2 regions of the Mesobacillus boroniphilus genome follow, and region 1 is predicted to be linked to the other one. Evidence: predicted binding sites of a transcription regulator. Region 1 holds the regulator's gene; the other holds the start of a gene.
The links. Region 1 encodes NrdR, which represses ribonucleotide reductase genes. Its sites were predicted from a motif close to AACACNATATATNGTGTT; they were not measured.
Positions count from the first base shown of each region.

Region 2: DYI25_RS10540 (vitamin B12-dependent ribonucleotide reductase) is a predicted target of NrdR. The motif match lies at 11,802-11,819, and genes of this name have one in related genera.

Region 1 covers NZ_QTKX01000001.1:2,353,815-2,369,129, forward strand. Annotated here, with positions in the region: gene infC (translation initiation factor IF-3) at 1-70, opposite strand, end outside; ribosomal protein L20 leader region at 201-327, opposite strand; gene thrS (threonine--tRNA ligase) at 874-2,805, opposite strand; gene ytxC (putative sporulation protein YtxC) at 3,166-4,041, opposite strand; gene dnaI (primosomal protein DnaI) at 4,174-5,106, opposite strand; gene DYI25_RS12060 (replication initiation and membrane attachment family protein) at 5,112-6,524, opposite strand; gene nrdR (transcriptional regulator NrdR) at 6,844-7,305, opposite strand; gene DYI25_RS12070 (hypothetical protein) at 7,434-7,838, opposite strand; gene speD (adenosylmethionine decarboxylase) at 7,943-8,323, opposite strand; gene DYI25_RS12080 (glyceraldehyde-3-phosphate dehydrogenase) at 8,716-9,747, opposite strand; gene coaE (dephospho-CoA kinase) at 10,020-10,628, opposite strand; gene ytaF (sporulation membrane protein YtaF) at 10,655-11,287, opposite strand; gene mutM (DNA-formamidopyrimidine glycosylase) at 11,529-12,359, opposite strand; gene polA (DNA polymerase I) at 12,399-15,029, opposite strand; gene hflC (protease modulator HflC) at 15,162-15,315, opposite strand, start outside.
Region 2 covers NZ_QTKX01000001.1:2,042,409-2,057,723, forward strand. Annotated here, with positions in the region: gene spoIIIAD (stage III sporulation protein AD) at 1-3, opposite strand, end outside; gene spoIIIAC (stage III sporulation protein AC) at 18-224, opposite strand; gene spoIIIAB (stage III sporulation protein SpoIIIAB) at 244-759, opposite strand; gene spoIIIAA (stage III sporulation protein AA) at 760-1,683, opposite strand; gene DYI25_RS10490 (hypothetical protein) at 1,897-2,049, shown strand; gene DYI25_RS10495 (SIMPL domain-containing protein) at 2,159-2,827, shown strand; gene DYI25_RS10500 (rhodanese-like domain-containing protein) at 2,986-3,348, shown strand; gene efp (elongation factor P) at 3,469-4,026, opposite strand; gene DYI25_RS10510 (M24 family metallopeptidase) at 4,048-5,109, opposite strand; gene aroQ (type II 3-dehydroquinate dehydratase) at 5,113-5,559, opposite strand; gene DYI25_RS10520 (YqhR family membrane protein) at 5,638-6,153, opposite strand; gene DYI25_RS10525 (SA1362 family protein) at 6,450-6,824, shown strand; gene DYI25_RS10530 (patatin-like phospholipase family protein) at 6,999-7,883, opposite strand; gene splB (spore photoproduct lyase) at 7,975-9,000, opposite strand; gene DYI25_RS10540 (vitamin B12-dependent ribonucleotide reductase) at 9,100-11,658, opposite strand; gene DYI25_RS10545 (lipoate--protein ligase family protein) at 12,015-12,851, opposite strand; gene DYI25_RS10550 (rhodanese-like domain-containing protein) at 13,087-13,407, shown strand; gene gcvPB (aminomethyl-transferring glycine dehydrogenase subunit GcvPB) at 13,646-15,109, opposite strand; gene gcvPA (aminomethyl-transferring glycine dehydrogenase subunit GcvPA) at 15,102-15,315, opposite strand, start outside.

The DNA of each region.
Region 1 (15,315 bases):
TTCCTAATTGCTCGCCATTTTGATCAATCAGACGAATTTCGCGAGCACGAATTCCCTCGTTTAGTAACATCGCATCTTTGCTAATAATTAGCCACCTCCAGGGTTTTATCGAATACATTGTCAAGGAGAAGAAGTACATTGCCAGGCCTACGCCTCATCCTGCTCACACAATGACATACGATATAGTCCGTTTTTATTTTGCAATAAAAAAAGTGCAGGCGACAACACCCACACTTACGAAAACAAAATAATTAGACGTTTACGTATTACCTGCCAACAGCTGAAATGCGTCAGCCAGGTGAGAAGCGGGTGCTTCTTCTTTCCTAAAACTAGTATTCAGTTCACTCTTGCTAATATAGCATAAAGATATTGATGTGTCAAACGAATCAAATTCATTAACTGCAACAAAAAGTATTGTATCAGATAGGAATACAGGCTGCAATACTTTTTTCATGCATAATTAAATTTAACATCAAAAACAGCGAAGAAATTCTATCTACATGGAAATTTGTCAAAACTTAAATCCTTATTTCTTGCTATAATTTATGGTAGAAATAGACAAGAAAGCTGGTGTACATATGTTGACCGCCATCATCATCACTGGTGTGATCACTGGATTACTCGCTGGCACTGCATTGTAGTTTTTCAGAACTGGCTATGGTTTTTCCAATGATATTGACAATTCGCCTGTTACCATTAAATCATGCCGGAATTGCGGTGAGAGAATTCAGCGCAGCTATACGATAAATTTGTGTCCTACCTGTTTCAAACCGATTGAATAATCTGCATAAAAATAAGAGGAGCCTGAGCTCCTCTTATTTTTATGTCCAGCTCCAGCGCTTGTCGGGGCTTACCAAGGCGCTTGCGCTTTTCTTATTTCTTCGCTTCCTTCCTGAATGACTCCAGGAATTCATCAAAGGCAATTGTTTCGGATTTTTGTTCGCCGTATTTACGGACATTGACTGCTTTGTCAGCTACTTCATTGTCTCCGACCACTAGCATGTAAGGAACTTTCTGCATTTGTGCTTCGCGGATCTTATAGCCGATTTTTTCGTCGCGTCCATCGATTTCAACGCGGAAGCCTTCTGCCTTAAGTTTTTCCTTGATTTCTCTTGCATAGTCATAGTGGACCGCTGGTGAAACAGGGATGATTTGCGCCTGAACTGGAGCCAGCCAAGTCGGGAATGCCCCTTTGTACTCTTCGATCAGGAAGGCAACAAAGCGTTCCATAGTCGATACGACACCGCGGTGGATGACGACAGGACGATGGTGCTTGCCATCTTCGCCGATATAAGTCAAGTCGAAGCGCTCTGGAAGCAAGAAGTCAAGCTGGACTGTTGAAAGAGTTTCCTCTTTGCCAAGGGCAGTCTTGACCTGGACATCTAGCTTCGGTCCGTAGAATGCTGCTTCGCCCTCTGCCTCGAAATATTCCAGTCCCATCTCATCCATTGCCTCTTTTAACATCGCCTGTGCCTTTTCCCACATCTGGTCATCATCGAAATATTTTTCTTTATCCTCAGGATCGCGGTAGGATAGACGGAAGGAATAATCATTCATGTCAAAATCCTTGTAGACTTCCAGCACAAGCTCTACTACACGCTTGAACTCTTCCTTGATCTGGTCAGGGCGGACAAAGAGATGAGCATCGTTCAGAGTCATGCCCCGCACACGCTGCAAACCAGCCAACGCGCCGGACATTTCATAACGGTGCATTGTTCCAAGCTCGGCAATCCTTATTGGAAGCTCCCTGTAGCTATGGATGCTGTTTTTGTATACCATCATGTGGTGCGGACAGTTCATCGGTCTTAAAACAAGCTGTTCATTTTCCATTTCCATGACCGGGAACATATTTTCCTGATAGTGGTCCCAGTGTCCGGAAGTTTTATATAGGTCGACACTGCCCATTACCGGAGTGTAGACATGGTCATAACCAAGGCTGACTTCCTTATCAACGATATAGCGTTCGATGATACGGCGGATTGTCGCACCTTTTGGAAGCCAAAGCGGAAGACCCTGGCCAACCTTCTGGGAGTTAGTAAATAAGTTAAGCTCCTTGCCAAGCTTACGGTGATCGCGTTCCTTCGCTTCTTCTAGCAGTCTCAAGTGTTCTTTCAGGTCTTCCTTTTTGAAGAAAGCTGTACCATAAATACGCTGCAGCATCTTATTGTCGCTGTCGCCGCGCCAGTATGCACCAGCAATGCTCAGCAATTTGAATTCCTTCAGCTTGCCAGTTGATGGAACATGCACTCCGCGGCAGAGGTCAACAAAATCTCCCTGCTCATATAGAGTAACTTTTTCATCAGCCGGAATCGCTTCAATCAATTCAAGCTTATAAGGGTCATCAAGCTCTTTGAAAAACTTGACTGCCTCCTCGCGGCTTACTTCTTTGCGGACAATCTCGATGTTCTCATTGATGATTTTCTTCATTTCCTTTTCAATTTCAGGCAAGTCTTCCGGAGACAATGAATGTTCCATATCGATATCATAGTAGAAACCACCCTCGATTACTGGTCCTACTCCAAGGTTAACATCTTTATAAAGGCGCTTGATTGCCTGTGCCATTAAGTGTGCTGAGCTGTGGCGCAGGATTTCAAGTGCTTCTGGATGGTCAGGAGTGACGATTTCGATCGCTGCGTCCTCTTCGATTGGTCTCTTGAGATCATACGGCTGTCCATTGACCATACCGGCAATGGCTTTCTTCTTTAGGCCTGGGCTGATTGAGCTGGCGATATCTTCAGTCGTTGTGCCTGCGGGAAACTCCTTCACTGCTCCATCTGGAAACGATATTTTTAACATGTCTGCCATTGGCTTTTCCTCCTTTTAAAATGTGGCGCGATTATTTGCGCAAAAAATAAAAAAACTCGTCCCTGAAACAGGGACGAGTTTGATCACACGTGGTTCCACCCAATTCCCATTCATGCGCAAAAATTACGCAAAAATGGCTCTGGTTGCGGTAACGGCTTCTGCCGCCAGCTAATACTTGCCTAAAAGGCGTTCACAGCTGGAGTTCAGAGGTGGTAAGCGTTTCTTTAGTGTTAGGAAGTTTTCAGCCTAGCCTTCCCTCTCTGCAAACCTTTGAAGAATGCCCATGTCCTCATCATCACATTTACTATTGATTTATTATGTACGTAATTATAGTTTGTAATGTTTTGAAAATCAAGTGGGCTATTGTATATTTTCACGATTCTCTTTAAAAAAGTTTGCCTTCTCTTCATGAAAAACAGTAACCGGACTGACTTGAACACGTTCTTCAAAAAGATTGATGATTGTCCGCACTAACGGCTGGTGCGGATCGTCCGTGTACAAATAAATGGTCTCAGGTGCAATCGACAGCAATGGAGCAATCGTCCCGGAATCTACATAGACAGGGTGGTTGACTAGCAGCTTGCGGTCAATCGTCTTAAACAACTCACTCCGCTTCATTTCTTTGAATTGCTGATTATAAAAGACCATATTTTCATCAATCACCAAATATAAATGGGTCATTTGCGATTTTCTGTCCTCTAGAAAATCCCTCAGTGTATGCAGGAAAACCTGGTACTCCTGTTCCATCTTATACTCATCGATCGCTATCTCTACCCATTTGGAGAGCTGCTCAATATAGGCCTTCAGCCTGAACATAACAAAGGAATCAAAAGAGAATGAGACTCTTTCATTAAAGATTTCATTGATCGAACTCTTAATCATTCCTTGTTCCTCGACACCTTCCATGAAAGGAGCAAGTTCTTTACGGTTACCTTCTATGACGGAGTATATGATATCCAGGATTTGATCCTGCTCTTCACTGTCCGTATAAAAATAAGACTCTGCCAGAATGGTTCTCAGCCAATCATCACGTTTCACGGTTACTATAAAGTCATAAACACTCTTTTGGAGTAACGGTAAATGTTCTTTTTTATAAAATTCTTCTGGAATAAGCACTCTATTTCGATCTTCATTAAGAAGAATTGAATTCGTTTCCTGCCATGAAGCAAGCCTGGCAACTAAATGTTGATACAAATTCCAGGCATCCTGCTTTTTTTGGAAGATGATTTCAATCAACCATATCCCCCCTCTTAAATAATCCCTGATTATATATATGGGGGACTTGGACAATTTAGAAGTATCCATATAGTCGATAAATGGTTATAAGTGCAAAAAAATGTGCCACAGCTTGATTCGCTGCGGCACATTTTATATTCTGCGGTTTTTGCCCTCAACTTTTACAGGCTCGGCAAGATATCTAATCCGTTCCATGATTCTTGCTGCCTTCAATTGTTCTTCTTCTCCCCGTTGGCTGTGCGTCAAGTGATGCTCCAGACCTTTAAGGTCGAAGTTCGAAGTAAAGAAGGTTGGAAGGTTCTCTAGCATACGGAACTGCAGGATCGTCCCGAGGATTTCATCCCTTGCCCAGCTGCTCATCGTTTCTGCTCCAATATCATCAAGCATAAGAACATTTGCCTTTTTAATGGCTTCCAGCTTGTCATTGACAGTATGGTCACCGATCGCATTCTTCATTTCCCTGAAAAATTCCGGTACATATACAATCAATGAACTGATTTGTTTCTGTGCAAGTTCATTCGCGATTGCGCCAAGTAAATAGGATTTACCTGTACCGAACGGCCCATGAAGGAACAAGCCCTTTTGCTTTTTGCCCGGCTCATAATTCTCAACAAAGTCTTTTGCCACCTTGATCGCCTTGAACCTTCCGGCGTCATCCAGCTCAATATCCCCGAACGATGCCTTCAAAATTTCCTTAGGCACAAAAATGCTATTGATCAGGCGCGCATTCTTTTGCTGCTCATCATGCATGACCTTCTTTTTGCATCGGTCATATTTTACATCAATGAAGTTACCCTTTATGAAAAGCTCTGGCTCATAACCCTTAATCATGTTCTTGCAGCCTGCTAGGCTCTCGCAATCTTCGCAGCCCTTGCTCTGGTTGGAGAACTCATAAAGCTTTGACATACTGCCATCGAGCATTTCCCGGGTGATATAATCCGCATTCTCATCCAGGAATTCCTTGATATGATTATCCTGCATGACCTGCCTCTTAATGGCTTCATAGCGCTCCTGGAAATTCTGGTTATTCGCCAGCTTCTTCAATGTTTCATTAATGTTTTGCAAATGAATCACCTCCGAGATTTGAATTTCTTCAGTTCTTCTTCAAGCTTTTTCTTTTCTATTTCAAAATCAGGGTCCACATCCGCAGTATCTGTTTGATGTTGAACTTCACCCTCGGTCTTTTTCCCAAACCAATCCGGCAAAACTTCTTTACGGACAGGCTTTCTTTTTCCAGATGAAGAAGGTGCTTTCTTCCCTTCTGCCCATTCAAGATACTGCCTGTGCTCACTTTTAGCCAGCTGCATTGCATCCCTGACAGACGATATTTTTTTCCTGGACCAGTGGCTGGCAATTTTTTCGATATAGCCCTTTGTCAGCTTCATATCGGTCTTGAGCATAACATATTGAACTAAAACATTCACGACTCCCGGCAGCAGCTTTTGCTTGAACATCACCTCTTCGATGATCTGCAAGTCTCCTTTGGATGGCTCCGCTCCGCCCGAGAGATCAATCAAAAGTTGACGCGGGGATGTTTTTTCAAAATATAACACCAATTCCTCTTCCTGCGTCTTCGGCTTCTCAATGCCAGCTTTATGCTGGAAGGGCTGGGTTCGATCCAAAAGTGCCGGTAGTTTGTCCTGGTGTTCAAATTGGTACCAGTCACGGGCAGCCTTCCGCAGTTCATCTATATCTATTTCGTTTTCAGCGGTTACAGCACTCAAGACGATGTTCTTCATCTTCAAGGCATCAATCCCATATAGGAAGGCAAGATTGCTGATTGCTTCTTTAACCTTCGATGTAAAAGCTTTTTTAGGTATGAGAGATTCCTGAAGCCCTCCCAGGAGCAAATCGAAATTGAACTCCGCAGGGTCAATCTGTATTTTGGAAGATTCCCCCCTGCCGATAAAGGAATTCCCTTCCTCAGCCTCCAGGTCGGCAGCAGAATCCTCATTATGCATGAGTGCCTGAGTCGGTACAGACAAGAACACATCCTGGAATGCCTTCGTAATCTCCTCATATCCAGGCTCTGATCCAGCCGATTTATCGCTGAAAAATCGTTTGAGCCGTAAAAACTGATTCTTGCCGACTTTGCGATACAAATAGACATTCAACATGCCATCAAGGAAGAATTGTTCAGGAGTCAAAGGTGGCTGCAATTCATAAATGAATGAACGCCCTTCCTCGCCGTTTTTCACAAAGGTCTTCAGCAATCCCATGCCTTCGAGTTTTTGGCGAGCCTGGTAAATATCCTTAAGATTCATATCCATAATCGTCATTAGGTTATGGTGTGTAACAGGCTGTGACCAAAGCCGGTTCTCTTCCAGTTCAGCCCATAGGGTCATATAAAGACTTAAGCAAGCTGGCCCAATCAAAGGCTGGTACAAGAAAGTGAGCACCTTGCGATCGTATTCATGCAATAAACCACCGGATGCAACAATATATTGGTCTACAGGCACAGTCTCTTGCCAATGCTGAGCCATCCTTTTCCCTCCTTCTAAATCGTCAAAAAGAACTGTCTTCACATATATCTGTATTTTGCATCGCGATTTTGAGCTCTTTTCATAGATTTCTAACCTCTAGCTCAAAATTCTAAAAGAGCCCTAAAAAGAGCTGAAGTCCCCTTCAGCTCCGTCAGAACAAAAAGCGCAAGCGACTTGTTCAGCCCCGACAAGCGACTCGAGCTGCTCAAAGCTAACGCTTTTCGCAAGATACTCGAGGAAGCAATTTCAGAGATGAAAACTGGCTAGGCGCTTTAGCTAGATTGAAAATACTTCATGCAATTTCCCTGAACTCCAGGCCTTATGATTGTTCTTTCTTTAATAACTCTTTTAATTCATCAATGAAAACATTGATATCCTTAAACTGACGATAAACTGACGCGAATCGGACATAGGCGACTTCATCAATCTTCGCCAGCCTGTCCATCACCATCTCCCCAACGGCTTCGCTCTTAACTTCTGAAACTCCATGGCTGCGAAGTTCTTTTTCTACTTCGGAAACCAAATCCTCGAGCTCTTTCAAAGCGACAGGCCGCTTTTCACAAGCTTTTATCAAACCGCGAAGGAGTTTTTCCCGATTGAACTCTTCACGTGTACCTTCTTTTTTCACGACAATCAAGGGAATTTCTTCAACCTTCTCAAAAGTGGTAAAGCGAAATCCGCAAGCTTCGCATTCGCGCCTGCGTCGAATTGATCGGCTATCGTCAACCGGTCTTGAATCAAGAACCCGGGTAGAGTTATTTTGGCAAGTTGGACATTTCATCTCGATCAGCTCCGAATATTTTGAAATATAGAATGAGCGAAGGACCATTCGCTTTTTCCACCAATACGTCCATAAGCATTATCCTTAAGTATTATCTTATAAAAAAGATGGGAACGGGACAAGAGGAACTATTGATTTCCATATTTGCCTGAACCAATAAACGTGTTTGTACTGTCCAATTTCTCATAAATCTTCACCAATTCCTGCCTTAAAGACGGGTTGATGCCTGCCAATGAAAACTTTTCAGTAGAGATATGTAAGTCGACCGCGGTCTCAAATGGTTTCGTGGTGATAACGGTTGCCGTTAAAAAGGCAGGCAGCTTCCCCTTCAACTCGGCTGATATTTCCCCATGTTCTTTTGAAACACTCGTTATCTTAAGCGAAGGGTCAGCCTTCAGCAAGTCTTCGACCGTCTGGAACATCTGGTTAAAGTTCGCTTTGTAATAACGCGTCTTCAACTGCTCATCTTTATTGTTTTCACTTGTCCCGCTGAATTTCTCGTACCGTCCGGTTACGGATTTTAATAAAGACATCAAAAATCCTCCTGCAAGTTATTTCTATTAACATTCTACCGTATTTTACGGCAAATTAAAAAGAGGTGTATCGCTACACCTCTTGAGAATTTTCATATTTTCTATTATAGAGCTTTAGCTTGTGCTTGCTTCACATGCACAGGACCCATGCCGCGTGGAATTTCGATATTCTCACGAGTTTGTGCGCCAAGAGCTTCTGCAATATAGTCAGCTGCAATGTTAGGATCCAGATCGCCGCAAGTGTATACATCGATGCTAGCGTATCCGTGTTCTGGGAAGCTATGAATAGTTAAATGTGATTCAGAAATAATGACAACTCCGCTTACACCTTGTGGCGCAAATTTGTGGAAAGCCACTTCGCGGATTTCAGCACCTGATTTTAAAGCTGCTCCAACGAAAGTTTTTTCAATAAAATCCATATCATTCAATTTTTCAAAATCGCAACCCCAAAGTTCAGAAATTACATGACGACCCATTGTTTCCATATTCAATTTCCCCCTCTAACAATATTAGAATGAAATCCTTAGTTTCAATGGCATCTTAACTACCACGGGGGAAAGTTAGTCCAGAGAGGTCCTAACCCTTTAAGTAGCCAATTGGTACCGTTATTAAGAAGTTCACGATGACTAGTATACTTTGTTTATATTTTTTTTGCAACACATGAAATCAAATTTTTTTCATGAATTTTAAGCTTCGATTTTTATAGTTTGATAGATAGCTATTCCATAGCCTTTTAGAGGGTAACGCTTTAAAATCGGTTGGGATCTTAGGTGGTGATCTCCGTTATTCATCAACAAAAAATTATATGAAAATAAGGCATTTAACCAAGACACAAATAAAAAGCTTGCCGATAAGCAAGCTTTTTACGTTATTACAATTATCCTACCTTCACAGTTGCTGAATTGGACATTGTTTGGGCAACATGCTTTGTCAGGTCTACAACCCTGCTTGAATAACCCCATTCATTGTCATACCATGCAAGAACTTTTACTTTATTAGCACCGATGACCATTGTAGACAGACCATCAATGATCGCAGAGTGCTCATTCGTGTTAAAGTCAATTGAAACAAGCGGATCTGTCGTGATATCAAGGACGCCCTTAAGCTTACCTTTTGATGCAGAATAGAAGGCATCGTTGATTTCGTCCACTGTTACCTCACGCTTCAGGTCGACAACAAGGTCAACAAGCGAAACATTTGGAGTCGGTACCCTTAGCGCCATGCCATGCAGCTTTCCTTTAAGCTGAGGAAGCACAAGTGAAAGTGCCTTTGCTGCTCCAGTTGAGGTTGGAATGATGGATTGACCGCAAGAACGCGCCCTGCGCAAATCCTTGTGCGGGTTATCGATATTATTCTGGTCATTTGTATAAGCATGAACAGTCGTCATCAAACCATTTTCAATTCCGAAAGTATCATCCAGCACTTTCGCAACTGGTGCAAGGCAGTTTGTCGTGCATGATGCATTTGAAATGATATCATGTTTTTCAATATTTAATGCGCTTTCATTTACTCCCATAACAATAGTGATATCTTCATTCGTACCAGGTGCTGTCAAAATGACCTTCTTTGCACCAGCATCAAGATGAAGCGCTGCTTTGTCACGGGAATTGAATTTTCCAGTAGCCTCTATGACAATATCAATCTTCATTTCCTTCCATGGTAGCTCAGCAGGATTTCGATTGCTTAATAGTTTAACTCTCTTTCCGTTTACAATCAGATGATCATCAGCAGGGATGACTTCGCCTGCAAATTGTCCATGAGTAGAATCATATTTTATTAAATGCGCCAGAGTTTCAGCTGGGTAGCTTGCATTAATCGCTACAACCTCAAGATTTTCTTCAAGAATGGCTCTTCTGAACACCATTCTTCCAATTCTCCCAAAACCGTTAATCGCAATTCTCGCCTTCATTGTACGGCCCCTTCCGAATTAGTGTTATACTTAATAACCCCTTTGTATGGTATTAGTATAACATATTAAATTTTATTTGTGATAAATAAATGCACACATTTAAAATATAAAATAATTCTGATAATAATAATCATTTAGCGATAAATTTAAATACGCCAAGGCTCTTAGCCTGACTGGGATTATATTGGTTGAAACAAGGATTGAAAACAGAGAAACTGGGATTAAAACATACCTAACCAAGAAGAAGTCGATTCAAGAAACAAAAAAAGAGCCTACTCGGCTCTTAAGATTCCCCATTTACTTAAAAGATCCATCAGCTGCTGCCTCGACTGCTCGATGCTGCCGCTGTTATCAATCACAGCGGCTGCCAGACCGACTTTGTCCTTCAGCGGCATTTGTGATTTGATTCTGGAATTAGCTTCTTCTTCCGAGAATCCGTTCCGCTTCATAAGTCTTTCCAACTGGGTTTGCTCATCCACATAAACCACGATGATTTTTTCGACGAGTCCTGTCAGCTTGCTTTCAAACAGAAGCGGAATGTCCAGGACGACTGCTTTTTCATTTGCCGCTTCAGCTAGCGCTCTCTTTTGTGCCATCCGCTCCCTTACTGCTGGATGGACAATTGAATTAAGCAGCAACCGCTTTTCTTCATTGTTAAAAATGATTTCACCCAACTTTGGGCGGTTTATTGTACCGTTATCTTCTAAAATTTCAGTGCCAAAATGGCTGACAATATCATTGTATGCTTTTTCTCCTGGCTCAACAGCAAGCCTTGCTTCGATATCTGCGTCGATCACGGTGATGCCCATGTCGGTGAACATTGCTGATACCGTGCTTTTCCCGCTTGCTATACCTCCTGTCAATCCGATAACTAATGACATCCTATTTTAATCCTTTCAAGGGTCTGTTAAAGCTTCATCAGCCCAATTATGATCAATAATATTCCCGGTACAAAAGAAAACTTTTGCATCCAGCCGCTCTCCGAAAAATAACTGCCCATTCTCATCCCTGCATACACAAATAATGAACTCATGCAGGCAACTGTCAATGCCAGGTACCCTGGGGAGAATCCTAAAAATGCTGCCCCTACCCCTGCACCGAATGCATCAAGTGACAGAGCAAGCCCGAGCATGACTGCTTCAATTCCATTGATAGTACCCGATCGGTCAAAATCCGCTGTCATCGGCTTTTTCAAAATATTGATGACAATACCTAGTGATTTGATTTCAAGATTAAGGATGATTTTTTCATGACAGAGCAATTCTGTTTTGTCTTCGCGGAAAAATTGGAATAAGACCCATCCGCCTAAAACGATCAAGACAGTGCCACCCAGTGTCTCTGCCATTCCTGGTGAAAAAAAGCTCTCAAGAAAATGCCCGATCATCATGGCTGCCATCAAGACGACAGCCGAACAAACGGCTATTACCGAAATCGATTTAATCGGGATCTTCATTTTCCGCAATCCATACGTTAACCCTACACTGAAACTGTCAAGGCTGACAGCGAATGCAAGTAAAAGCAGGGAGATTGTTTGTGCCATTAACTGAGCTCCTTCCTGTCAATCGCTACGTTAGTATATGGAAGGAGCCCAGTTATGGTGAGAAAATCAACAAGCCAATATACAAGAAAAGCGCAAGCGCCTTGGTAAGCCCCGACAAGCGTTGGAGGGCCGACCAGTGAAGTCGTTCTTTGACTTCATTGGGCGGACCGAAACGTCTCGAGGGGCTAGGCGCTGGAGCTGGACAATTCTCGAAGTTGAAATGATATAAATCCTGATATTATTATTTAAGCTTTTGGCACGATGGGCAGTAATGAGTACCCCGTCCGCCAACGACGGTTTTTTCCAATGGTGCTCCGCAAACCTTGCACGGTTCGTTTTTACGACCATACACAAAGAGCTGGAGCTGGAACATGCCGATCTGCCCTTGTGAATTCACGTAGGAGCGGATGGTGCTGCCGCCTTTCTCAACAGCTTCAGACAGAGTGCTGACTATTTCCCTGTAGAGCACAGACTCCTCTTCTGCAGTCAATGAATTAGCAATCCTTTCTGGATGGATTTTCGCACGGAAAAGTGCTTCATCTACATAAATATTCCCCAGTCCAACAAGGATTTTTTGGTCAAGCAGAGCAGGCTTTATTTTTCTATTCGTTTTTTTAAGTTTTTCCGACAGCCATTCCACTGAAAAATCTTCTGAAAAAGGTTCTGGACCTAAATCAGCGAGAGGCTGGGTTTCAAATTCTTTCCCTTTTTCATAAAGGTGCATCGTCCCGAATTTCCTGACATCCTTATAGCGCAATTCTGATCCATCGTTAAAATGGAAAATGACGTGCGTATGCTTATCCACAGGGTCCTCAGTATTGAATACTCCATATTTCCCTTCCATCCTTAAGTGGGAAACTAGCGCGAAAAATTCCGTGTAAAAGATCAGGAATTTCCCCCTCCGGCCAATCTCTTTTATCGTCTGGCCTTTCAGTGCGTCGTTGAACTGCTCGACCTCATTCGGACGCTTAATCATCTTTGGCCAAAAAACGGAGACCTCTTTGATTTCTTTTCCTATCGTCAGGACCTCTAACGTCCGCCTGACGGTTTCGACCTCTGGTAGTTCAGGCATTTTATCCCGCCTTTCTCTGTAAAAATCCTGTTGCAACTCCTACTTTGCGTCATACCATGTTGGGCCATATGAGAAGTCCACCTTTAACGGTACCTTCAATTCAATGGCATTTTCCATGACTTCTGGCACAATCTTTTTCAATAACTCGATTTCACCCTCAGGTGCTTCAAAAATCAATTCATCATGTACTTGAAGCAACAGTCTTGTCTTAACGCCCTCTTCGCGGAGTCTCTCTGCCATATCAATCATTGCCTTCTTGATAATATCTGCGGCACTTCCCTGGATCGGGGTATTCATAGCGGTACGTTCCGCAAAACTTCTTATGTTGAAATTGCGGGCCGTGATTTCCGGGATGTATCTGCGGCGATGCAATAATGTCTGGACATAGCCCTTCTCCTTTGCATCCTTGACGATTTCATCCATATATTCTTTCACTCCAGGATAGCTTTCTAGATAGCGTTCAATGAATTCGCCAGCTTCCTTCCTTGTGATGTTCAGACTCTGGGATAATCCATAATCACTGATACCATACACAATCCCGAAGTTGACCGCTTTTGCATGCCGGCGCATATTGGAGGTGACTTCATCTTTCCCTACATTAAACACTTCCATCGCGGTCTTAGTATGGATATCCATATCATTCCGGAAAGCATCAATCAGTTTATCATCCCCCGCAATATGTGCGAGGACACGCAGTTCAATTTGGGAATAGTCCGCAGCAAAGATGACCCAGCCTTTTTCAGACGGAACAAAAGCCTGCCTGATTTTACGTCCTTCCTCAAGCCTGATTGGGATGTTCTGCAGGTTAGGGTCTGTTGAACTCAGTCTCCCTGTTGCTGTTAACGCCTGGTTGAATCTTGTATGGACTTTTTCAGTCTCTTTATTGACGACCTTTTGCAAACCTTCAATATATGTTGATTGCAGCTTTCCTAGCTGGCGGTAGTTAAGAATTTCTTCAATAACTTTATGCTTTGGCGCCAATTTTTCAAGGACGTCCGCTGAAGTAGAATAACCTGTTTTCGTCTTTTTCGCAGCAGGAAGTCCCAGTTTTTCAAAAAGGATGACACCTAATTGTTTTGGAGAATTGATATTGAACTGCTCACCTGCCATCTCAAAAATCTTTGTTTCGATTTCTGCAAGGCGGCCCTTGATCTCTTCGCTCATTTTTCCAAGACGATCCATATCCAGTTTGACACCCTGATACTCCATATCTGCGAGCACCAGCGACAATGGCATTTCCAGGCTGCTGAACAAATCATACTGATCATTGTCCCATAGATCCTGCTCAAGCTTTTCTTTTAATGAAACAAGTACATCCGCCTTCCGGACCAGGTGCTCTCCAAGGATTCTTTCCTCCGGAATTTTCCGTTTAGCCCCTTTTCCATAGACAGCTGCGTCAGCCTGCACGCTCGTGAAGCCATGCTGTTTTGCGATTGCGGCCAGGTCTTCCGGTGACTCGGAAGGATTGATGATGTAGGATGCGAGTGAGACATCGAAGTCAGCGCCCTTCAGATGGATGCCATGATGTCGCAATGAGACCTCGGAACGTTTCGCATCATAGACAGTCTTTTTGCTTGATTCATCCTCGGCCCATTTCTTGAATTCTTCAGATTCCAATGCGATTTTTACAGGCAGGTAGAAGCTGCCATTTTCATTTACTACCGCAAATCCGATAATATCGGCATAATGGTAGTTATCTTCGAGTACTTCAACATAAAAGCCGTTTTCTTTCGCAAAAATACCTTGCTCAATCTTATCAAGTTGCTTGAACTCGATTTCTTCAAGTTCTACATTTTCGGCTTCTGTAACTGCTCCCAGCTTGTCCAGAAGAGAATTGAAGCCGAGTTCCTTGAACATTTTCACAAGCTTTTCGTTCTCAGCTCCTTCATACTCAAGTTCACTCAACTCTAATCCTACTGGTGCTTCACGCGTGATGGTTGCGAGTTCTTTGCTCATGACAGCCTGGTCTTTGAATTCCTCAAGCTTTTCCTTAAGCTTTTTTCCGCCGACTTGATCAATCGAGCCGATCAGATTTTCAAGTGTGCCGTATTCCTTTAACAGCTTGATTGCCGTTTTCTCCCCTACGCCAGGAACACCTGGAATATTATCAGATGCATCACCCATGAGACCTTTCATATCAATAATCTGTTCCGCACTGAGCCCGTATTTTTCCTTGATATGCTCAGGTGTATATTCCTCAATATCGGTGATCCCTTTTCTTGTAATACTGATTGTCGTCTTGTCAGAACTCAACTGTGTTAAGTCCTTATCACCTGAAATTACCTTTGTTTCGAAGCCATCTTTTTCAGCTTGCAAACTCAGAGTACCGATAATATCATCAGCTTCATAATTCTCCAGCTCATATTGCGGGATGCCATATGCCGTTAGCAATTCACGGATAAACGGAAACTGCTCTGAAAGCTCTGGCGGGGTTTTTTGCCTTCCGCCCTTGTATTCACTGAAGGTTTTATGTCTGAAGGTCGTTTTCCCTGCGTCGAACGCTACAAGAATATGTGTAGGCTTTTCATCCTCGAGAATTTTCATTAGCATCATCGTAAAGCCATAAACTGCATTTGTATGTATCCCTTTTTCATTGTTCAATAATGGCAGTGCAAAAAACGCACGATACGCAATACTGTTTCCATCTATCAAAACAAGCTTCTTTGACATGTCATTCCTCCTCCTTAAAGACACTGTACTTTTCTGGTATGACTCTATATAGAAAAAAAGACCGTTAGATTCCTTCCTATTTTATCATGAGAGATAATAGAAAGAAAAATAACGGCCTTTTGGTTGGCTCTATTAATTTGTGTAACCCATCAGCATCCTTGCGTACGGTGAATCAGATGGGAGGACAATAACGGTTTCACCGTTGATTGTCTTTTTATAGGATTCCAATGTGCGGAACATTGTGTAGAATTCCGGGTCTTTGGAGAAGGTCTGGTTGTATACTTTA
Region 2 (15,315 bases), 310 kb from region 1:
AATGGCAAAGCCCTCCCTTACCCTTGAAATAGGAATACTGATTTAATTTTTTGAAAGAGATCGTCGACAATGGAGGCAACCATGAAAAGGATGTAGATGAACCCAAACAAGGTTACCCACTGCGCATATTCCTTCTTTCCAACCTGATCGAGAATAGTGTGCAAAAATGCAACGACGATGCCTACACCTGCGATTTTAAAAATAATATCCACTTCGAGTCCCATCTTGTCCTCCTCCTAAACGCTACATCAGTAAGATGATTAATAATAAGCCAGATAAAAAGCCGATACTTTTCACCATTTTCTCGTATTTCATTTGTTTTTCGCAGGCATCCGCTTCTTCTCTTTCCAGATGGGAGATCGTTAGCAGGATCTGTTTTTGCTGTGAATGCCGATCATGCCTGCCGAGCGTCTCACCAAATTGTTTCATGATTTCAAACTCTCCCTGTTTGAAGGCAGTTAGTTTCCAGACTTCTTTCAGGCTCTCTTCCCATGCGGCTTTCACCGTTGTATCGGATTCCGTCAACTTTTTGGAAAAAGCTTCGAAAAACCAGGATAAAGGCTTAGACATCTGGGCAGCGAGCTTTCTCGAGGCATCGTGTAAGGGTGTATGGCCATACATGATTTCTGCCTCCAAAGATTGCAATGCAGATTTCAGGAGCCGAAGCTGCCTTGGGCGCTCACTAAGGTGCCTGGATGCCTCGAAACCTGTCCAAGTCGTGGCCAGGATAATCAAAATAGCGCCGATTATTTTTACCATTTATGTCACTCTCACTTTTTGGCGAATTTCTTTGCCGCTTGCTTCCCTGATTGAGATGATTGTTCCAGGACCAGAAATTCTTCCAAGCTCCACAAATCTATCAAAAATCCCCATCTCCAGAATCGGTTTTAAGGTTGGCCTTTTTTGGATATCCACGAGCGAATCTCCATGTGTAGTCATGATTAATTTTATCCCTGCATTAACAGCTTCAAGAATCGCTTCTCCGTCCTCTTTGCGGCCTATCTCATCAACAACCAGGACATCGGGGCTCATCGAGCGGATCATCATCATCATGCCCTCGGCCTTCGGGCATGAATCGAGGATATCTACTCTCGGTCCAAATGTTAGCTGGGGAACCCCTTTTACACATCCTGCTATTTCTGATCTCTCATCAACAATTCCAGCTTTTAGAGGCGGCAGTTTTTTCTCGGGAACCCCGCTTGAAATCATCCTCGCTATATCCCTGAGCAATGTGGTCTTCCCTGTCTGGGGAGGGCCAATGATCATCGTATGCTTCCAGCCGTTCTGGTAAATATATGGAAGCAACGGTTCTGCAATCCCGATTTTTTCCCTGGCAATCCTCAAATTAAAGGAAGAGATATCCCTAATCGCTTTGACAAACCCATTTTCCAGGATTACCTTTCCCGCAAGTCCGACACGATGACCTCCGGCAATTGTGATATAGCCTCGCTTTAATTCTTCCTCCAGGGTATACATAGAAAAATGCCCTAGCTTGTTCAACAGCTGGACAGCATCCTCAGGCGGAATGATATACGGCAAGAATTGAGGCTTTCCTCTTACCGTTATTTCAAGCGGCCGGTTAATCCGTATCCGCACTTCTTCCATCCCATCTTTGTCATTAGGAGGCACTGCATCCAGCAATTCGGCAATTCGTTTCGGCAAAAAAGATAAGATATCGTCCATCATTAATCCTCCTGACAATACGCTTACTTAATATGTATGCCTGCTTGGCCACTTTATGACCTGTAGATTCCTGAATGGCTGATAGACAAATTTGTTTTGTGTTTGTTTAAGAATGATACGCAGATTTTTTGATAAAAGATTTGGGCTGTTCGACCAAAAGGAAATAATATGGCTTTTAAACGAAAAGAATAGTATTGAAAGGAGTTGATAAACATGAATGAGGATCACCAGAAGTTCCAAAAAGTTCAGAGAGCCGACCGAGCGTCTTACCTTGGTGGTGGAAGAAGTCCAAAGGAATCACCTATGACAGACACGAAATATAACAACAAGAATGACACCGACAAAGCACCGGGAGCTGGCGAGTAATCGCTTTCTATTCGGTTGTCCTTTCCACGCTTTTTTCTATGACCGTTATTTGTTTTTCAATAACAACATAGAAATAGGTAATAGAAAAAGAAGTGTGGAGGGATGATCGATGGTTAATGGATTGTATAATGGCTACCGGGGAAACGATACTGGGAATGGAAAGAAGATCACCGTTAGTGGTGAGGGTTCTGTGTTCGCTGCGCCAAATAGGGCGACAGCTACGGTTGGCGTGCGGACGGAAAATCAAAACCTGCAAATTGCACAGGCCGAAAATGCCGAAAAATCAAATGCAATGTTAGCATCCTTGCAAAAACTTGGGATTGCAAAGGATGATATTAAAACCGCAGATTTCCGGATTGACCCTATCTATACCTATGAGGACGGCAAGCAGATATTCCAGGGATATCGTGTCACACATCTGTACAGCATCACGATCAGGAACCTTGCCCAGGCAGGCTTGATCATCGACACCGCTGTTGAAAATGGCGCAAACGAGATAATGAACATACAATTTTCAGTTGCAGAGCCTCAGGAATTGTACAATAGGGCGCTTTCAATGGCAGTGATAGATTCATACAACAAAGCTCAAACAGTAGCTCGGACTTTAGGAATTCAAACTCCTATTTCCCCTCTTTCGATTACCGAGGAAACCCAAAAAGGTGCGCCTGGTCCATTTCTTGTGGCTTCACTTGATACAAGCGGCGGAGGCGGGACGCCGATCGAACCGGGGAAACTGGAAATCAAAGCCACTGTAACAGGAACATATATTAGTTTATGAATTTAAAAAAGTCAGGCGGAAAGCCTGGCTTTTTTGTCGTAAAAAAAGGCGAGTGGTAGTAAACTGAATATGAAACCTCTCCTGACACAAATTGTCTATATCCACTTTAGTATTTTTGAGTTAAAATACCTCTATAAGTATATTAAGGGGAGATCTTCATGAAGAAAATATTCGCGTCATTTATGTTAATATTGTTGATTACCGGCTGTTCAGGCGGTTCATATACTGATGTTTCAGTAGACGAGGCAAAAGAATTGATAGATAGTGAAGAAGTTCAAGTTTTGGATGTACGTACTCCTGATGAATTCGCAGCAGGACATATTCCAGGAGCAAAATTAGTTCCTTTGCAAGTCATTGAGAGCATGCTTTCCGAGCTTGATCAAGACCAGAAATACTTAGTAGTCTGCCGCAGCGGCAGTCGCTCTACACAGGCTAGCGGAATCCTCGTGGAAAACGGCTTCAAGAATATTTACAATATGACCGGCGGCATGAATGAGTGGAAATTTGAGATTGGGCAATAAGAAAAGCGCAAGCGCTGATCAACTGCGATTAGCGCAGAAAACCAATTAAGCATCTCGGAACTCCGGGATGCTTTTTCCATATAAAAAAACCTGCTTTGCAGCAGGTTTTTTGATTATGAATTATGCACGGGATACATAAGATGCATCTGTTGTGTTAATGACAAGTCTGTCGCCTTGGTTTATGAAGAAAGGAACCTGTACTGTAAGGCCAGTTTCCAATGTCGCAGACTTAGTACCGCCAGAAGAAGTGTCACCCTTGATACCAGGTTCTGTTTCTGTTACTTCAAGTTCAACAGTGTTTGGAAGCTCGACACCAAGAGTTTCGTGGCCGAATTGCATGATATATACTTCCATGTTTTCCTTAAGGAATTTCAACTCATATTCAATATAAGTGCCTGGTAATTCAATTTGCTCGTAAGACTCATTGTCCATGAATACGTGCTGGTCGCCGCTTGCATATAGGTATTGCATTTTGCGGTTCTCAATCTGTGCTTTCGCTACTTTTTCACCAGCGCGGAAAGTTTTTTCCTGGATTGCGCCTGTACGAAGGTTGCGAAGCTTTGAACGAACGAAGGCAGCTCCTTTTCCTGGCTTTACGTGTTGGAAATCAAGTACACGCCAAATCCCATTGTCCACTTCGATTGTTAAACCTGTACGGAAATCGTTAACTGAAATCATTATTTGTCCTCCTAATGTGTCCTATAATATGATGAGTTCCTTTGTAGAATGTGTCAGTGACTCATTATGGTCTTTTGTAATAACAGTATCGTCCTCTATTCTTACTCCGCCCAGTCCAGCAATGTAGATCCCTGGCTCGACAGTCACAACCATACCAGTTTCAAGGACGGTATCAGATCTGAATGACAGACCAGGTCCTTCATGTACTTCGAGTCCGATTCCATGGCCTGTAGAATGGCCAAAATACTCTCCGTATCCTTTTTCCGTGATAAAGTTGCGTGTAAGGGCATCAGCTTCTTTGCCTGTCATGCCGGGCTTGATGCCTGCCATTCCTCGAAGCTGGGCTTCAAGTACAATATCATAGATTTCCTTTAGCTTGTCTGAAGGGCTGCCTACGGCTAATGTACGGGTAATATCAGATACATACCCATTATAATATGCACCATAATCCAGGGTTACAAAGTCCCCTGTTTCAATCACCTTGTCACTTGCTACTCCGTGCGGAAGTGCTGAGCGATAGCCTGATGCTACAATGATATCGAATGAAGAGGATGTTGCTCCCTGTTTTCTCATGAAGAATTCCAGTTCATTTGATACTTCCAGCTCTGTCCTGCCCGGACGGATAAACTCAAGTATATGTGTAAATGCAGCATCTGCGATGGCTGCTGCTTCCTTTAATATCTTAATCTCTGAATCAGTCTTAATCAAGCGTAACTTTTCGATTTCGCCTGATACGGGCACTAATTCAGCTTCCACGCCCTTATCGAATGTTTTATAGGCTGAATATGTAACATGGTTTTCTTCGAAGCCAAGCTTTTTGATTCCCAGGTTTTTGGCTTGAGCTGCTACTTCATCCTGAATCAGTCCTTTATGCACCACTACCTCATAACCTTCGCATTGTTTAGCAGCCTGCTCAGTATACCTGAAATCCGTGATGAATAATGCTTTTTCTGCACTGATCAGCACCATGCCGGCAGAACCAGTGAACCCTGTCATATATCTGCGGTTGTAATCACTTGTGACTAACATTCCATCGATTCCGAGCCTTTGAAAGCTTTCGCGTAATTTTTGAATTTTTTCCATAACCTATTCCTCCCCTTTTGCTTCTCTTTTGAATGCTTCAAGCGCCAATTCATAGCCAAGAAAGCCTAGACCTGCAATCTGCCCCTTTGATACTGGAGCAATCACCGATTTGTGCCTGAATTCCTCTCTCTGATAAACATTGGAAATATGTACTTCGATAACGGGACAATTAATTCCTGCAATCGCATCCCTAATGGCGTAACTATAATGCGTGAAAGCCCCCGGGTTAAAAATAATACCATCTATACCAGTGTCTTCTGCCTCATGGAGTTTGTCAATCAGTTCTCCTTCATGATTCGATTGGAAGCAAATGACCTCAAACTGGATTTCCGCTCCACGCTGAGCCATCCGTTTTTCCAAATCCTCCAAAGTCCCGTCACCGTAAATTCCCGGCTCTCTTTTTCCCAAACGGTTCAAGTTTGGGCCATTGAGCAAAAGTATTTTTTTCATAATAGGCTCCCGTAAAAAAAGAATGTTCAATAAGAACATTCTATCATAATTGATTTCGTTATAACTACCGCGAGACGCTCAGGAGGTAATTTCCTGCTGATTTTTCTCCGTGTTGCGATTTTCATTTTCCTCATATGATATTGAATAGCCAACAAAAACACCATAAAGGATATAAAAGCAAATCGATGTGATCAACGTATTCCTTGACAGGTCCCAAAATGGTTTAATGCCCGGAAACAGCGGATTGAGCACATAGAAAACAAGGAAAAACAGCACTAACCCAAATGCAGCGCCAGCCCATATGGACTTAAGCTTTCTCATTAATGCATAATACACAAGAGCTGCTCCTGTTGAAAAAAGGCCAATCACTATAATGGATATGACTGTACCAAGCCATTGCTCCTTCCAGCCTCCTAGTGCCCATGGCTCAAGAATGACATTTGGACGGATTTCTGTAAAGTTGAAGATATAGGCTAAATAAGCAAGCGAACTCCAAAAAATCCCTCCAAATAACCCGGTGATGATGGTCATCGCGATGAAAGACATTGGTTCTTCCCTTTGATTCTGTTCAAGGTTTTCATGATTTTCTGCCATTAATTGCACCTCCACCCTTAGTATGTCCCGGACAGACCAATCAATTGCACATCTGGAAAATTTGTTGAAGAGGCTGTCCTCTATATAGAGGTTTGTGCTAATTTTTAGTAAAATAAAATTAACAGAACAAGAGTGTTCAATAATAATGAAAATGTAATTCTGTCGTTTAAAGCACTTTTAAAAAGGAAAAAGTAGCAGGAGAAGAGTATAAAATCGGAGAATTTGTATAAAGTAATCGTTGGCTAGTTTAAAAGCTGGAAAAATTGCTCATGATACTAGTAGGGAGGTGGCTTTCATTGAAGAATCGAACTTCTAAGTATATTGTTTCAGGACTGATTGTCCTTGCTATCTTTGGTTTTGCCTTTAAGTTATTTACCGATCCTTTAAGTATCATTACAATGTTTGCAACAATCGCCTTGGTTGGTGCGTTAATTTATTTTCTCGTCACCCGGCTGACCAGTTCAGGTTCGGGACGGCAGCAACAGCGTGCATTTCAAAAAGCAGCAAAGCGTTCGAAGAAGCGGTTCCAAACAAAAGACGCGAATGCTTCCTCTAAACGTTCAAAGATAAGGTCGCTCGCATCCGCGCGCAACAGCAAAAAGAAGGATGCGTCACATTTAACGGTCATAGACGGTAAAAAGGGCAGGAAAAAAAATCGGGCTTCATTCTGAGCTCGATTTTTTGTGTTATATTAAGGCTCTTTTTGTAAACTCTGTGGATTTCACGATTATCAATTTATTCCCTGTTAGAACATCGCCTTGAAAATAGCCCCTCGCCCTAGAAAAACGCGTAGATTATAATGTCTTAGGAAGACAACAATCATTTCGAAAACAGCCTTTATTGTGCTAATAACACCATGATTTAAAAAACTTCTCTGCATTCTTTTTGCCCAGATCAATCAATTCCTGTTTCTTTTCATCTGAAAGCTGAAATTCTGTAGTCAAGTTGCCCTCTGTCGGAATGAAAATGATATTCTTTTCATGCTTTCTGGAAATATAGCGGGAGTCATGTGCATCCTTCATTGTCTCAAACAAAGCTTCAAACATTTGCAGTGCGTTCTTAATTTTGTGAGTGGGCTGCTGGATCAGATTTTGGCTGAGCTTGACTCCAAGTACGGGACGGACTTTTTTTACATTTTCCTTATCAAATAACCACATTGGAAAATTACTTAACACTCCACCATCAACAACGATATTCATGCCAACCCGGTCTCTCAGCTTTACCGGCTCGAAGAAGAATGGAAGACTGCAGCTCATCCTGATTGCCCTTGCTACAGGAAAGGTTCTCGGATCGATACCGTATTTTGGTAAATCATCAGGGAGGATTAGCAACCGGCCATTAGTAAGATCAGATGCAATAATCCTCAAAGCATCCGGAGCAAGGTCACCAAAAGTGCGCAGCCCTCTCGCAGCCAATACATCCGCTATCCAACACTCCAATTCGTCACCTTTATAAAGCCCCAGTCGCCAATATACAAATAGCCATTTGGTCAACGCTGATGGGAAGACCGTTTTTCTCGAGTCGAGAAATTTCTTAAGGTCGAGTTCATCCAAAAGGCTGGCCATCTCAGTGCTTGAATAGCCAGCGGCAATCAAGCCCGCTATCAATGAACCCGCACTCGTCCCGGCAACCCTTTTAAAATGGAATCCCCGTTCCTCAATTGCGGCACAGGCACCAACCAAAGCTAATCCTTTAATTCCTCCACCGGAAAAAACGCCGTCAATATACATATGAGCCACTCCCGTCGATGTAATCCCATCTTTACATCTTTAAGCGCTCAATTTGTAAAATAGTACGGCGTACAAGTTGAAAATTTCAGATTTATGTGAAATATTGAATCTCCGCTTCAGGAAAGAAAGAATGGATGTAGCCCCGGATTGTTCCCTCTAGATCCTTTGCTTCATCTGTCTGGTATACGTACTTACCAATTCCGTAACGCCCCCATTTGTATTTGCGTTTCTCTTCATCCATTTCTAGCTTGGATTTAGGATATCGTTTTTGAATCACATTTTTAGCCGGCTTAGTGAAACGATGCTGAATGAGTTCGAAGCTTAAGCCTGTCAAGTCAATGCCTTCAAGTGAATGGCTCAGTCTCTCAAATAATTCATGATAGCCCTCCCTCCAACCTTCATGGATATAAATTGGCGCAACAATGAAGCCAAGCGGGTAACCTGATTGTGCCACCTTTCTTGCTGCCTCTAGCCTTTCATCAAACGATGAAGTTCCTGGTTCAAAGTTTTTTATCACATAACGTGCATTGACGCTGAAACGAAATCTTGTTTTGCCATTATGCTTTGCGTCAAGCAGGTGATCAACATGGTGGTATTTCGTGACAAACCGGAGCTGTCCATACTCTGACTGACCAAAAAATTCAATTGTTTTCTTCAAAGCGTGGGTTAAATGGTCAATCCCGACGATATCCGATGTACATGCCGCTTCAAATCTTGTGATTTCCGGCTTTCTTTCGTCCATGTATTTTTGTGCCTGCTCGAAAATTTCATCAAGGTTCACGTAGGTCCGGATATACGGTTTGCTTCCAAGCGTCGTCTGTAAATAACAGTAATGGCAATGGCCCATGCAACCAGTAGCAAGCGGGATGGCATACTCGGCTGACGGCTTGGAGGTATCGAATTTCAATGTCTTCCTGACTCCGACAACAAGAGTCGATTTCGCATTCCGGTATTGCTGCAACTCATTATCCCCCGGGATGCCTCGAACCTGGTTATGTGAAGTAGTCTCCCTGATTTCCAGACCCATCTTCTCGAACTTTTCCTTTAGCTCCCGCCCAAGCGGGTAATCCAAAGCCCTTGGCTCAATGTATACAAGCTGTGGTACAAAAGCTTTCATTTCAATGTCCTCATTTCATTCCATTTTGTCTTAACTGTTATTATGGACAGAAACGAAAAAAGAGGATGGAAAAAATTTTTCCATCCTCTTTGGGTCATATTATAAACCACATTTTAACTGTGCGTTACAGTTCGTACATGTATTGCAGCCGCCGATTTCTTTAACCTCGCCTTTGCGGCAGACCGGGCATGTGTTGCCGACTTCAGATCCAATAGTTACGTTTGTTGAGCGCAATTCATTGATCGTGTCGACTAGGACAACATGCTGCTTTTGTTTTTCTTTTTTACCAACTTCTTCTTCCATCGTGTTCTCTTCTGCTTTAAGCGTCAATACTTGTGAATCGCGGGAGCCGTCAACATAAACTGTTCCACCCTTTGCTCCACCCTTATACAGGCGCTCATATACCTTTTCAACCTGCTCAACGCTGTAGCCTTTCGGCGCGTTGACCGTCTTGCTGATTGAGCTGTCGATCCAGCGCTGGATGACACACTGCACATCAGCATGGGCTTCAGGCGCCAATTCCATCGCTGAAACAAACCAGTTCGGAAGGTTCTCAGGATCAACATCCGGATTTCTGTCCAGGTATTCTTGCACGATATCAGCCTTCACTTCGATGAATTTGCCAAGACGGCCGCTTCGGAAGTAGGAGAAGCTGAAGTAAGGCTCTAGGCCAGTACTGACCCCGACCATTGTCCCAGTTGATCCCGTGGGAGCAACAGTTAGTAAGTGCGAGTTTCGAATTCCATTCTCAAGGATCGACTCACGGATGTCTTCCGGCATTTTCTTCATGAATCCAGTGTTTGTGAACGCCTGGCGAAGTCTGTTTGTTTCTTCTTCTGTACTGCCTTGAAGGAATGGGAAGCTTCCTTTTTCCTTTCCGAGTTCAACAGATGCACGGTAAGCTGACGTCGCGATTGTTTCAAACACTTTATCGACAAGCTGGTTTCCTTCTTCGGAACCGTACTCTGTTTCACAGTAGATTAGGAGGTCGTGAAGTCCCATCACTCCTAGACCAACACGGCGCTCGCCAAGTGCTTGTCTTTTATTATCTTCAAGGAAGTAGGGAGTCGCATCGATGACATTGTCCTGCATACGCACACCGACTTCCACAGTACGCTTCAATTTTTCAAAGTTCACTGTCTTTGTTTCCTTGTCCGCCATTTCTGCAAGGTTCACGGCAGCGAGGTTGCAGACAGAGTTTGGTGCGAGAGGCTGTTCCCCACATGGGTTTGTAGCTACAACCTTCTGTCCATATGCCTGTGCGTTCGTCATGTCGTTGGCATTGTCGATGAAGAAAATGCCAGGCTCTGCTGAGTAAGTCGCACAGATGTTGATCAGGTTCCATAGTTCTTTGGCTTTGATTTTTCTATAGGTACGGACTTTATAACCAAGCTTTTCCCACTCGCGAACGTCACCGATCTTATGCCACTCTTCGTTATAAACCTTCATTGTCTCTGAGTCGTAGCTCTCTACATCAGGGAAGCGAAGTTCATAATCTGCATCGGCATCGACTGCGTCCATGAAATCCTTTGTTAGAGTTACTGAGATATTTGCACCTGTTAGGAATTCTGAGTTATGGACTGTATACGTTCCACCCGTCGCAAGCTTTTCTTCAGCCGCTTTGATAATATCAGCACTGAATCCTCCGTATCCAGGAATGCTCTTATAGTTCACGATCCCCTGATACATTGCTTCTTCTTGTAAAGTCAGCGGTGTAAATTTTAATTTTTCCTTCGCCATTTTCTTGATTGATTCATCGTTAGTGTTTTCAATCAGGAATCGAAGGATCCTTGGATTTTGCATTTTTGAAATGATGAATTCTACAATGTCAGGATGCCAGTCACTAAGCATGATCATCTGCGCGCCCCTTCTGGACCCGCCCTGCTCAACTAAATGCGTTAGCTTGGCAATATCATCGAGCCAAGAGACCGATCCGGATGATTTTCCGTTTACGCCTTTGGCGAGTGTGTTGCGCGGTCTTAATGTTGAACCGTTCGTTCCGACTCCGCCGCCCCGGCTCATGATTTCCATGACCTGCTTGCGGTGCTCGGAAATGCCTTCTCGTGAATCTTTTACAAACGGCATTACATAACAGTTGAAGTAGGTAACGTCTGTTTCTGCCCCTGCTCCGTAGAGAACGCGGCCAGCCGGGATGAAGTTCATTGAAACAAGCTCTTGATAGAACTTCTCGAACCATTCCTGGCGCTTTTCCTCTGTCTTTTCCACAGCTGCCAGCCCTGTTGCATTGCGTTTTGCAATTTGTTCGTAGAATACTTCAAGCGGCTTTTCAATAACGTCCAGTGAACGTTTGATCACACCGGTTGATGATTCTTCCGGGTCATCAAGTACACCGCGGAATTCTTCGTCCACAAGCACTTTAGCTGTTTTATTCTCCCAATCAATATCTAGTATGAACCCAAGTCCGCGTGCAGGAAACTTTGGATCCTCTTTGATGGTGAGAACGACGAAATCCCCATTTGATAGAGTAATTTTTTCAGTGTCTTTAAAAGTATAGCGGTCCAGCATGACTAGTCTGGAGACGCCTTTGTGGGTAAGTTTCATATCAGGTGTGATGGGGTGAACCTGTGGGAACAACTTAATATCCTTGTTCAGGCTTTCAACATTCAGGCTCATTTTTTGTCCAAAAGTAACAGACATTTCTACAACTCCTTCAAAGGTTTTAAATCTTTTCTCTAATGTGTTACTAGAAGTATGTAATTCTAGCTGCATTTTTGAATTACCCTTACGTTATCATATCGAAACACCAAAAATCAATATATAGTGTATTTTTTATTTTCGACAACACTATATATGGTGTTTAGGTCAAAGAAACGTAATTTTGTCAAACACGAAAACTACTAAAAAAGAGAGAGAGAAAGAGAGAATGATAGAATCTTCCACCTAAATGACAGAAATCAACAAATTTCGAAGGTTGCACTTTTTTGAATTCCTCAGACCCCTAGAAAATACTGGATAAAAACAAAAAAAGCGGAAAATCCGCTTTTTTATATTTCTTATCTCTTAAAATTCCACTCATCAGATTCATACTTGTTCTTTGCCAGTGCATTTACATAATCCAATTCTTCCTGGCTCAAAATGTATGGTTCTAAAATAATCCCTAGTCCGTCCTCGAATCCTGATTTGAATGCTTCTTTCGCTTCCTCAAGAGTAATCTTCCGGCTGCTGATCTCATTTATGGCAACAGCTTTTGTCTTGAAAGCCTTCTGCATTCTCTCCTTAACACGATCATTCGGATACTTGAATAAACTGAAAAGCTTATCCTCATCCAGATCCAGGAGGATGGAACCGTGCTGGAGAATGACTCCTTTTTGCCGTGTCTGTGCGCTGCCTGCCACTTTACGTCCCTCAACTACAAGCTCATACCAGCTTGGTGCATCGAAACAAACTGCTGACCGCGGATTTTTAAGCGCGTCCTTTTCCGCAGAAGTTTTCGGTACAGCAAAATAAGCTTCTAGACCTAACTTCTGGAACCCTTGTAAAATCCCTTCCGATATTACTCTGTATGCTTCCGTGACTGTCTTTGGCATTTCTCGGTGTTCTTCGGTAACGATAACGCTATATGTAAGTTCATGTTCATGCAGAACACCCCTTCCGCCAGTCGGCCTGCGAACAAAACCTAAACCATGCTGCTTCACGACATCGATATTAATTTCTCTTTCGATATTCTGGAAGTAACCAACAGATAGGGATGGTGGATCCCATCCATAAAAACGGACCACTGGAGGAATTTTCCCGGCACCATGCCAATCAAGCAAGGCCTCATCAAGCGCCATATTGAAGGAAGGTGAACAGTTTCCTGAATCAATAAATCTCCATACCTCTTTATTCATACATTTTTTACCCCATTTAAAATAGTTTAGAGCTAAGATTTTTATAGTCTAACAAATTAATTTTCAAAAGCAAAGCAGCTTGTTTGAAAGAAATTTATTAAATTCCTTTGCTCTCTGCCATGAAGGCTTATATAATTATAAGTGGCTCAGCTAAGCTTGAAAGGAGAAATATGTTTTGGATACACTTATCTTTTTGATCGTCCTGACAGTTGCGGTTATTCTTTACTCTGTGTTTATGTATTTCCGCCAGAAGAAAATCCTCAAGACCCTGACAGAGGAAGAATTTATAGCTGGATATCGTAAAGCGCAATTAATAGATGTCCGTGAACCGAATGAATTCGCTGGTGGACACATTTTAGGCGCTAGAAATATCCCACTAACCCAACTTAAGACCCGCCTGAAGGAAATCAGGCCGGACAAGCCGGTCTACCTTTATTGCCAGAGCGGATCCCGCAGCGGACGTGCTGCACAGCTGCTTTACAAAAAAGGATATAAGGACTTGAACCATTTACAAGGCGGCTTCAAAAAATGGGGCGGCAAAGTCAAAGCTAAATAAGCAAGATTCCCATAAAATTACCCCTCAGCCGGATGGCTGGGGGGTTTAACTTTTTATATATTGAACTCTAATCGGCTTTTCCTTGTGGACTTTTGTGAAGTTGCACTAGGTTCGGACAGCTTTTCGCTGATCCCCTTTAACCCTCTCCGAAGTCATGCCAGCTTCGAATAAACAAATGCACCAAGCATGAAAATGCAAAAAAGTCCTGCCGAAACAAATCGGCAGGACCTCTATTGTTCTATTCAGCTTTCTGGTAGCGCAATATCGGCTTCCTTGCGGCTGTTGTTTCATCCATACGGCCTACTACTGTGGAGTGTGGCGCTTCCTGGACGATTTCAGGGTTCTCTTCTGCTTCTCTCGCGATCTGGATCATCGCGTCGATGAAGACATCGAGCGTTTCCTTGGATTCTGTTTCTGTCGGCTCGATCATGATCGCCTCTTCCACATTCAACGGGAAGTAAATTGTTGGCGGATGGTAGCCGAAGTCAAGCAGGCGTTTTGCGATATCCAGTGTGCGCACACCAAGCTTCTTCTGGCGCTTGCCGCTGAGGACGAATTCGTGCTTGCAGTGCCTGTTGAATGGCAGGTCATAGTACTCTGCAAGTCTTCTCATCATATAGTTCGCGTTCAGCACAGCATACTCCGTAACGGCCTTCAAGCCATCAGGACCCATTGTGCGGATATACGTATATGCACGGACATTGATGCCGAAGTTGCCGTAGAAAGGCTTAACCCTTCCAATTGACTGCGGACGGTCATAATCGAACTTATAAACGCCATCCTGCTTTGTCACGATTGGTTTTGGCAAGAATGGAATCAGGTCTGCTTTTACACCAACTGGGCCTGAACCTGGGCCGCCGCCGCCGTGTGGTCCTGTGAATGTCTTATGAAGGTTCAAGTGAACAACATCAAAGCCCATGTCCCCAGGACGTGCCTTGGACATTACAGCGTTCAGGTTTGCTCCATCATAGTAAAGCTTTCCGCCTGCGCTGTGGACGATTTCAGCCATTTCAAGGATGTTTTCTTCGAATAGACCAAGAGTGTTCGGATTCGTCAGCATCAATGCCGCTGTATCTTCCCCGACAACCTTCTTAAGGTCTTCTAAATCAACCAGACCGTTTTCATCTGATTTTACAGTAATCGTTTCAAAACCAGCTACTGTTGCTGAAGCTGGATTCGTTCCGTGTGCTGAGTCAGGGACGATTACCTTCGTACGATTATGATCGCCGTTCGCTTCATGATAAGCGCGAATCATCATCAAGCCCGTCCATTCGCCATGTGCCCCGGCTGCCGGCTGAAGAGTCACCTCGTCCATTCCCGTGATTTCAATCAGGTGTTCCTGAAGGTCATACATCAATTCAAGAGCACCCTGGACAGAACTTTCATCCTGCAATGGGTGCAAATGCGCAAAACCGTTGAAGCGAGCGACATTTTCATTCATCTTCGGATTGTATTTCATCGTACATGATCCAAGCGGATAGAATCCGGAATCAACGCCGTGGTTGCGCTTGGATAGTGCAGTATAATGGCGCATGATATCAAGCTCGGAAGCCTCAGGAAGTTCTGGTTCTTCTTCACGAAGGAATCCTTCAGGCAACAGCTCGGATAAGTCGACTTCTGGAATATCCATTTCCGGCAGGCTGTAGCCGACACGGCCTGGTGTGCTTAATTCAAAAATGAGTGGCTGATCTTCCTTATGCATTGATATCCCCCATTTCCTTTACAAACTTATCGATTTCCTCTTTTGTTCTTAATTCAGTAACCGCAACAAGCATGTGGTTTTCGAGATTGGAATCATCACGTCCAAGATCATAGCCGCCGATGATATCCTTTTCAAGTAGCTTTTGGTTCACTTCTTTTACCGGTTTATTCAGCTTGACGACGAATTCATTAAATGTAGGTCCTTCG